Regions from separate parts of the Gilvimarinus sp. 1_MG-2023 genome, predicted to be linked through region 1. Evidence: riboswitches for the same ligand, from Rfam matches in the RefSeq annotation. Region 1 holds a riboswitch; the other holds the start of a gene.
What was found. Region 1 has a riboswitch for thiamine pyrophosphate ahead of thiO (glycine oxidase ThiO). Riboswitches for the same ligand answer to the same signal wherever they lie in the genome.
Positions count from the first base shown of each region.

Region 1 (4,162 bases):
GTCAATTGTGTCTTTAATGACACATCTTTTGGGGTCACCTCGGAAAATCCGGGAACCAGTAACACATCGTCGAATGTGAGAGCTTCTTCAGCGATTCGCAACATAGCACTCCAACCTTTTTCGCTTGGGAAAAATAAGCGCCGAATTATAGCGCATTGTAGCGGCTAAGGTAAACCCAAAATTACCTCAAAGCAGCTCGCTAACCCCCTGAAATTATTTTACTTTTATGACATTGACGGGCAATTGCCCCGCCCCGCTCTGATACAATGACAAAATGAACAACAGTACTGAATTTAGCGCCAATCAAAGCGGCCAAAACAGACCAGAGATCGTCAGCGTTAGCCAGCTCAATCGGATCAGCCGGCAATTGCTGGAAACTCACCTCCCCTTAGTCTGGGTGGAGGCTGAAATTTCCAATCTGGCGCGACCCAGTTCCGGCCACTGGTATTTCACGCTTAAAGACGAACAGGCACAAGTACGCTGCGCCATGTTCCGCAACCGCAACCAGTCGGTTCGGTTTGCCCCCGAGAACGGCAATCAAGTACTAATTCGCGCCCGCGTTAGCATCTACGAGGGTCGCGGCGATTACCAGCTTATTGCCGAACACATGGAGGAAGCTGGGCTCGGTGCCTTGCAGCGCGCATACGAGGCTCTTAAGGGGCGTCTCGAGCGCGAGGGGTTATTTGCCCCAGAGCACAAACTGCCTCTGCCCGACCAGCCGCAGCATATTGCCGTGATTACCTCACCCACCGGGGCGGCTATTCGCGATATTTTATCCATAGCTAAACGGCGCTACCCAAGCCTACCCATTACGGTTATACCCGTGCCAGTGCAAGGTGAACAAGCGGCGCCGGCAATTATCCAAGCACTACAACTCGCCGAGCGCTGCGGTTGGTTCGACACCATCATTCTCGCCCGCGGCGGTGGTTCCATTGAAGATTTGTGGGCTTTTAATGATGAACGCTTAGCGCGCGCCATTTTCCAGTCGACCACTCCAGTGATAAGCGCCGTTGGCCATGAAATTGATTTTACCATTGCCGACTTTGTGGCCGATCTGCGCGCGCCCACCCCCTCTGCGGCCGCCGAACTCTCTGTACCTAATACACGAGAAATATTACAGCAACTGCGCAGTCGCGAAACTGTACTGGCACAACAGATACTCAACAAGCTAAAGCATGCGCACCAACGACTGGAGGGGCTGAATCAGCGTTTGCGTCATCCCGGCGAAAAACTTCGCCACCAAGCTCAGCAGCTTGACCAGCTCGAAGCCCGCCTCCTGCAAGGCATATCTTTTCCATTAAAACAACAACAAACGCGCCAGCTACAAATTCAGCAGCGCTTAACCCGGGCCACCCCACAACACACTTTGCGGAAGCTGCAACGCGAGCAGACTCAATTAACCGACAGGCTCAAACAAGCGATGTCGATAAAACTTAACACCAGTCATCAAACGCTGCACGAACAAGCTCATGTTCTTAATAGCGTCAGCCCTCTGGCCACACTGGAGCGCGGCTTCTCAGCTCTCACCAACGACTCGGGTCAACTGATCAAGCATCATCAACAGGTGTCGACGGGCGAAACTCTTAACGCTAGATTGGGCAATGGCCGCCTGCGGTGCGAGGTCATTGCAAGCGAGGAGTAATCCCTTTATATTGAGCACACTTGTCGGGGTGCCTCGGCCGCAAATAAGCGGTACGGAGGCTGAGATCGGTACGTCCGAACCCGTTGAACCTGAACAGGCTGGAACCTGCGGAGGAAACAAGTGATGCCAGAGCCGAGCTCGGGCATCCCCTCGTCCAGCCTCGCGTTTTTGAGGCACTATGCATCAATATCCCACGGCCAAACACCCACTCAATATCGCCATAGCCGGTTACGGCTTGCTCGGGCGTTTACTGGCATGGCGGCTGCTTTTATTGGGCCACTCAGTCACGGTCTACGACAAAGGCCGCTCCGGTTCAAACACCAGTGCCGCCTATACAGCAGCGGGTATGCTGGCCCCTATCAGCGAGGCGGCCGCTTCGCATCCAAGTATTTATCGGGCGGGCACCGAGGCAATCAATACCTGGGCTAACTGGTGCCGCGAGCTGGGATTGAGCCATGCCATACAACAACAAGGCAGTTTGATCGTCGCCCACCCGCAAGACCGAGCCGAGTTGACCCAATTTTATCGAGACAGTCAACGAATTGCCGATGAGAACACCAGCATGACATTAACCATGCTCAATCGTCAGCAAGTCAGCGAACTCGAACCCGACCTAAGCAATCAATTAGATCAAGGATTGTGGATCAACCCCGAGGCACATTTAGACAACCGCGCACTTCTGGCCGGTCTCGATCAATGGCTGCAGCGAACCGATGTCACCATCTGGTATGACAGCGAGGTGAGTGTTAGCCCCAAGCAGATAACCGATCTCAATTCAGGACGACACTTTCAACACGACTGGGTCATTGATTGTCGCGGCGCCGGGGCCAGGTTTGATCAGCCAACCCTTCGAGGGGTAAGAGGTGAGACGCTGCACCTTGAAACCCGAGAGGTCACTCTACAGCGGCCGGTGCGTTTGATGCACCCGCGCTACCAGCTGTATATCGTTCCCAAACCCAACCACCGTTTTGTTATAGGGGCAACGCAGTTAGAAAGCGAAGATCTCTCCCCTATTTCACTGCAATCCAATCTGGAACTCTCCAGCGCGGTGTATACACTGGCCCCGGCATTTGCCGAGGCGCGAATTCTTGAGGCCGGTGTTAACTTGCGCCCAGCATACGCCAATAATTTGCCCCACGTGAGCGCAAACGAAGGCCTAATCAGTGCCAACGGTTTATTTCGCCACGGTTATTTATTAGCCCCATTAGTCGTTGCCCAAACCTTATCCATACTGCATGGCCAAAACAACTTGGCGTGCGAACAACTTATTTCACAGCCTCATTCGGAACAAGCAACCCATGAAGTCTAACGACATTAGTATTGCCATCAACGCCTCGCCTGTCACATTAAAGGCACCCGCGAGTCTGAGCGATGCCTTACAGCAATGGCAAAGTGAGCCAAGCCGGGTGGCTTGCGCGCTCAACGGTGAATTCGTGCCTCGCTCGGCTTACCCCAGCACCCGCTTAAGCGAGGGTGATCAAGTTGAAATTGTGCAACCGGTAGGAGGTGGCTGATGAGCAACCAGACACTGACAGACCCGTTAACACTCTACGGTAAAACTTTTAACAGTCGCTTTTTACTCGGCACCGCACTCTACGAATCGCCAGAAATAATGCTTGATTCGGTTGCAACATCGCAAACTGAAATTTTGACACTGGGCCTGCGTCGTCAAAACCCAGCACAAGGCGATGGCGAACGTTTTTGGCAGATGATTCAATCGACTGGCTGTACTTTATTGCCCAACACCGCAGGCTGTAAATCCGCCAAAGAGGCCATCAATCTAGCCCTTATGTCACGGGAGTTATTTGCCACCAACTGGGTCAAACTCGAAGTAATCGGTGACGATTACAATTTACAACCCGACCCCTTTCAATTGTTAGAAGCGGCACAGGAATTAATCGCACAAGATTTTTGTGTCCTGCCCTATTGCACGGATGATTTAATTTTATGTCAGCGCTTGCGCGAAGCAGGCTGCCAAGTATTGATGCCCTGGGGAGCACCGATTGGCACTGGCCGCGGCCTGCTTAATCGCTATGCATTAAAAGCTTTGCGCCAGCGATTTGACTGCCCACTGATTATTGATGCCGGGTTAGGTGCGCCCTCACAAGCCTGTGATGCCATGGAGCTGGGCTTTGATGGAGTGCTGCTCAATACCGCCGTGGCCAAAGCGCAAGACCCAGCATTAATGGCGGCCAGTTTTCGCAGTGCCATTAGCGCTGGGCGCGATGCCTATCGAGCGGGATTGATGCAAAAACGCCAGACGGCCCATCCCAGCACACCCACCATTGGCCAACCCTTTTGGCATCAAAACAGCTAAGGGGCTTTTCATCAGGTTTCTGTGCGTTCAGGGGTACCCGCTAAACGGCAGGCTCTGGTTTTAGTCTTTCGCAACTCGGCAGAATTCTCTACCGGTGAAATTTCTTACAGCCAAAGCCGCAAAGACAACACTAGAGGTTTTTTACACCAAGAGCCAGCGCCAAAACAATAAACTGGGTATAGCAAACAATAAGCTATACCCCA
Region 1 is NZ_JAUOSC010000001.1:494,712-498,873, forward strand. It holds gene guaB (IMP dehydrogenase) at 1-104, opposite strand, end outside; gene xseA (exodeoxyribonuclease VII large subunit) at 275-1,642, shown strand; TPP riboswitch at 1,657-1,775, shown strand; gene thiO (glycine oxidase ThiO) at 1,821-2,951, shown strand; gene thiS (sulfur carrier protein ThiS) at 2,941-3,156, shown strand; gene Q4563_RS02160 (thiazole synthase) at 3,156-3,959, shown strand; gene Q4563_RS02165 (AEC family transporter) at 4,101-4,162, opposite strand, start outside.

Region 2 (4,162 bases), on a different contig from region 1:
AACCGCTGATCAGCGGGCCGCACTTATTTAATTTTTCGGGTGTGGCGAAAATGCTAACGGACGCACACGCCTTAACACTTGTGAACGATGCTGCCGAATTGTCCAGTGCCGTGTACGGCCTTTATCGTGATAATGAGCAGGCACAAGTCATGGGGCAGGCGGCACTTGAGGTGGCCGAGTCTAATCGCGGTGCGTTGGATAAAACCCAGGCGATGATAGAGGCGCTGCTATAGAGGGCAGGTATTACCCAATAACCTCGCTGATGGCCGTTAAAAGCCAATTGTCGGGCACAAAAAAGCAGCCATTTAGGCTGCTTTTTTGTGAGTGTGGTGCCTTGGGTTACACGTCGTAATCGCTGCGGCGTACCGTTTGGGCATCCAGTAAAAAGCTGTCGATACGCTCGATATCGGCCGGAGTCAGCATGCCGGCTGCCTCGCGCAAACTGATCAGCTGAATAATATAATCGTAGAGGGCGTTGGAGTAATCGCGGCGCGCCTGAAACAGCGAGCGCTGCGCCAGCAACACTTCCACCAGGTTGCGTGTGCCCACTTCAAAACCGGACTGAGTGGCTTTTACCGCACTTTCGTTCGACACAATTGCCTGCTTACGGGCTTTTACACGAGCGACTCCAGTTTCAACCGCTAAATGCAGTGAGCGTGTGGCCTGAATAACATTGCGCTGCTGATAGTTGAAGTTTTCGTCCGCTTGCATGGCCTGAGCATAGGCTTGACGACGGCTACCGGAGGTACGCAGACCGCTAAACAGAGGGACTTGCAGGCTGATACCAAAGGAGTGGCCTTCACTGTCCGAGCGGTTGTAGGGGTTGTTGTAAATATCCGTATCCGTATCGGTTTCTGTGTAGCTGGCCGAGGCACTTAAGGTTGGTAGGTGATTGGCACGGGCGGCTTTTGCCTGCTCTTCGGCGGCATTCGCCGCGGCGCTGGTCGCTTTTAGAGTAAAGTTATTTTCCAGAGCAAATTCGACCCAGTCGTGGCGGTTAGCCGGGCTGGGGGGAACCACGGGGAACTCGTCGCTGAGCGGAGCAATGGCGTCGTGCGCCTGCCCGGTAAGCACTTCCAGAGATTCGTATTGAATACCTAGCTGACCGCGGGCTTCCAGTGATGCCGCTTGGGCGGTATCGAAGGCTGCCTGGGCATCGTGGACATCGGTAATCGGGGTTAGGCCCACTTCAAAACGCTGTTTGGTTTGCTGTAGCTGCTGCTCTAGCGCTTTCTCTTCGGCCATGGTGGCTTCGAGATTGTCGACCGCACGCAGTACATTAAAATACGCCTCGGCAACGCGCACAATCAGGCTCTGCTGGTCGGCCGAGTACTGCGCTTTGGCCTGGTCGCTCAAGGCGATGCCCTGCTGGTAGATGTGCCAGGCATTGAGGTCGATTAGCGCCTGGTCGAGGCTGACACTCCAGCTGACAACATCGGTGTCGCTGGTGGTGGAGCCATCGTCCACAATAACGCCTTCACTGACGGTGGCCCCTGAAGTTGACTCGCTAATGGTGTAGCTGGCGCTGGCATTAATTTGTGGCAACAGGCCCGCGCGGCCTATGGTTTTATTCTCAAGCCCTGCCCGGTAGGCGGCCTGATCGGCTTTTAACAGTGGATCGTTTTCCAGTGCCAGATTATAAATATCGAGAATAGAATTGGCTTGAGCACTGCCAGTGGCAGTAATCAGTGCGGCCAATAGGTAGCGTTTCATGGTTTTCATGGTGTTTCCCAGTGGTATAGCTTCCGTAAAAAGTCAGTGCTCGGGGTGATCGCCATAGGCGCACCCAGAAAAGGCGCTTCAGTCAGGACCTTGTTCAGAGCATGAGTGTAGCGATTTGTGCGGATAAAATACAGATGAATGTTCATTCATTTTTGCCCGAAAGGGGTAAAAAACCGTAAATCGGCCGCTTTACACACCTGCAAGACTTCTCTAGACTGCTTGCTTTCTTGTCGGGGTGCTTCGATTGTCGAGGCTGAGAGAGTCCCGTCGACCTGATCCGGTTAGTACCGGCGTAGGGAACGAGAGCGTAGCAATGATAACTGCCGATCTTCACAGTTCTGTACTGTCACTGTTTCTTCCGCCCGTGGCCTCTGCCCCGTGCGCGCGCCTTGCGGCTTGCTCTGGTTCCTGTTCTTTTGACTGGAGCCACCCATGTCCAATTCCCATCATGCAGTAACCGCCAATACGCCCATAGCCCTGACCATTGCCGGTAGTGACTCTGGCGCCGGCGCCGGTATTCAGGCCGATTTAAAAACCTTTGCCGCCTGCGGTGTCTACGGCACTAGCGCGCTTACGGCTATTACGGCGCAAAACACTCAGGGCGTGCAAGGCCTGTGGCAAGTCCCCATCGATAGCCTCAAAGCCCAGATAACCTCGGTGCTGAGCGACATGCCTGTCGCCGCGGTGAAAACCGGGCTGTTGGGCAGCGCTGAGGCGATCAGGCAAATCTGCCAGGTGTTGGATGGTGAGCGAGCACTGTCTCTGGTGGTGGACCCGGTGATGGTTGCCTCCAGCGGCCACCGGTTTCTCAGTCCCGATGCGCTCGGTGCTCTGCGCGAACAATTGATTCCCCGCGCCAGTGTGATTACCCCCAACACTCACGAAGCCGCTCGCTTGCTGGGTGAGCCCGAGGCGCACACCTTAACTGCCATGCAGGCACAGGCCGAGCGCTTACTGATGTTGGGCGCGCAGGCGGTACTGATAACCGGTGGCCACTTAGGTGGGGCGCAGGCTGTCGATGTTTATTGCGATACCGCCGGGTTACAGCTTTTTGCTCGCGAGCGTATTGCCACTGAAAATAATCATGGCACTGGTTGCACATTAAGTGCGGCCATTACCGCTTATCTCGCCCGGGGCGAGCCTCTGCCCGAGGCCTGCCGCCTTGCCAAGCATTATCTTCACCGTGCACTGCTTGCCGGTGCCAACCTCAAAGTAGGGGCCGGTTGCGGCCCGCTCAATCATTTTCCCGAAAAATTACAACTTTGCTCAACGCAGGAGCCTTTATGAGCCAGAATACCGTCGAACATCTAAGCGAAAGCGCCGTGGTGGATACCGCCTCGGTGCAGCCCTTCCCACGCTCTAGTAAACAGTATGTGCAGGGCAGTCGGCCCGATATCCGTGTGCCCATGCGCAGTATCGCCCTGGACACCACTCCCACTGAGTTCGGCGGCGAACACAATCCCGATGTGCGGGTTTACGATACCTCAGGGCCCTATACCGACCCCGAACAAAAAATTGATCTGCGCCAAGGGTTGGCCGATGTGCGCCGCCAGTGGATTACCGAGCGTCAGGACACCGAAGCGCTCGAGGCAGTGAACTCTGACTATACGCGGGCGCGTCTGGCCGACCCTGAGCTAGACGCTTTGCGCTTTGCTCATCAGCGTCGGCCCCTGCGCGCCAAAGCCGGTAAAAATGTCAGTCAGATGCACTACGCTCGCCAGGGGATTATTACCCCAGAGATGGAGTACATCGCCATTCGCGAAAACATGGCGCTGGCGCAAGCGCGCGAGCTAGGCATTATGGATAAGCAGCACCCGGGTAATAGTTTTGGGGCCAGCATTCCCGATGAAATTACGCCTGAGTTTGTGCGCAGTGAGGTGGCTCGCGGCCGCGCGATTATTCCCGCCAATATTAATCACCCGGAGTTGGAACCGATGGTTATCGGCCGTAACTTCCTGGTCAAAATCAACGGCAATATTGGCAACTCGGCTCTTTCGAGTTCGATTGAAGAAGAGGTGGAAAAACTCACTTGGGGCACCCGCTGGGGCGCCGACACCATTATGGATTTGTCTACCGGCAAAAATATTCACGAGACACGCGAGTGGATTATCCGCAACTCTCATGTGCCCATCGGTACGGTGCCGATTTATCAGGCGCTGGAAAAAGTCGGCGGTGTGGCCGAAGACTTAACTTGGGAGATTTTCCGCGACACGTTGATTGAGCAAGCCGAGCAGGGGGTGGATTATTTCACCATTCACGCCGGTGTCTTACTGCGCTATGTGCCGCTTACGGCAAAGCGCGTTACAGGTATTGTCAGTCGCGGCGGCTCTATTATGGCCAAGTGGTGTTTGGCGCATCATAAAGAGAGCTTTCTCTATACCCACTTTGAAGATATCTGCGAAATCATGAAGGCCTATGACGTGTCCTTCTCCTTGGGCGA
Region 2 is NZ_JAUOSC010000002.1:379,125-383,286, reverse strand. It holds gene waaA (lipid IV(A) 3-deoxy-D-manno-octulosonic acid transferase) at 1-233, shown strand, start outside; gene Q4563_RS04460 (TolC family outer membrane protein) at 340-1,722, opposite strand; TPP riboswitch at 1,944-2,038, shown strand; gene thiD (bifunctional hydroxymethylpyrimidine kinase/phosphomethylpyrimidine kinase) at 2,155-3,009, shown strand; gene thiC (phosphomethylpyrimidine synthase ThiC) at 3,006-4,162, shown strand, end outside.
Region 2: another riboswitch for thiamine pyrophosphate. It lies ahead of thiD (bifunctional hydroxymethylpyrimidine kinase/phosphomethylpyrimidine kinase); the one in region 1 lies ahead of thiO (glycine oxidase ThiO).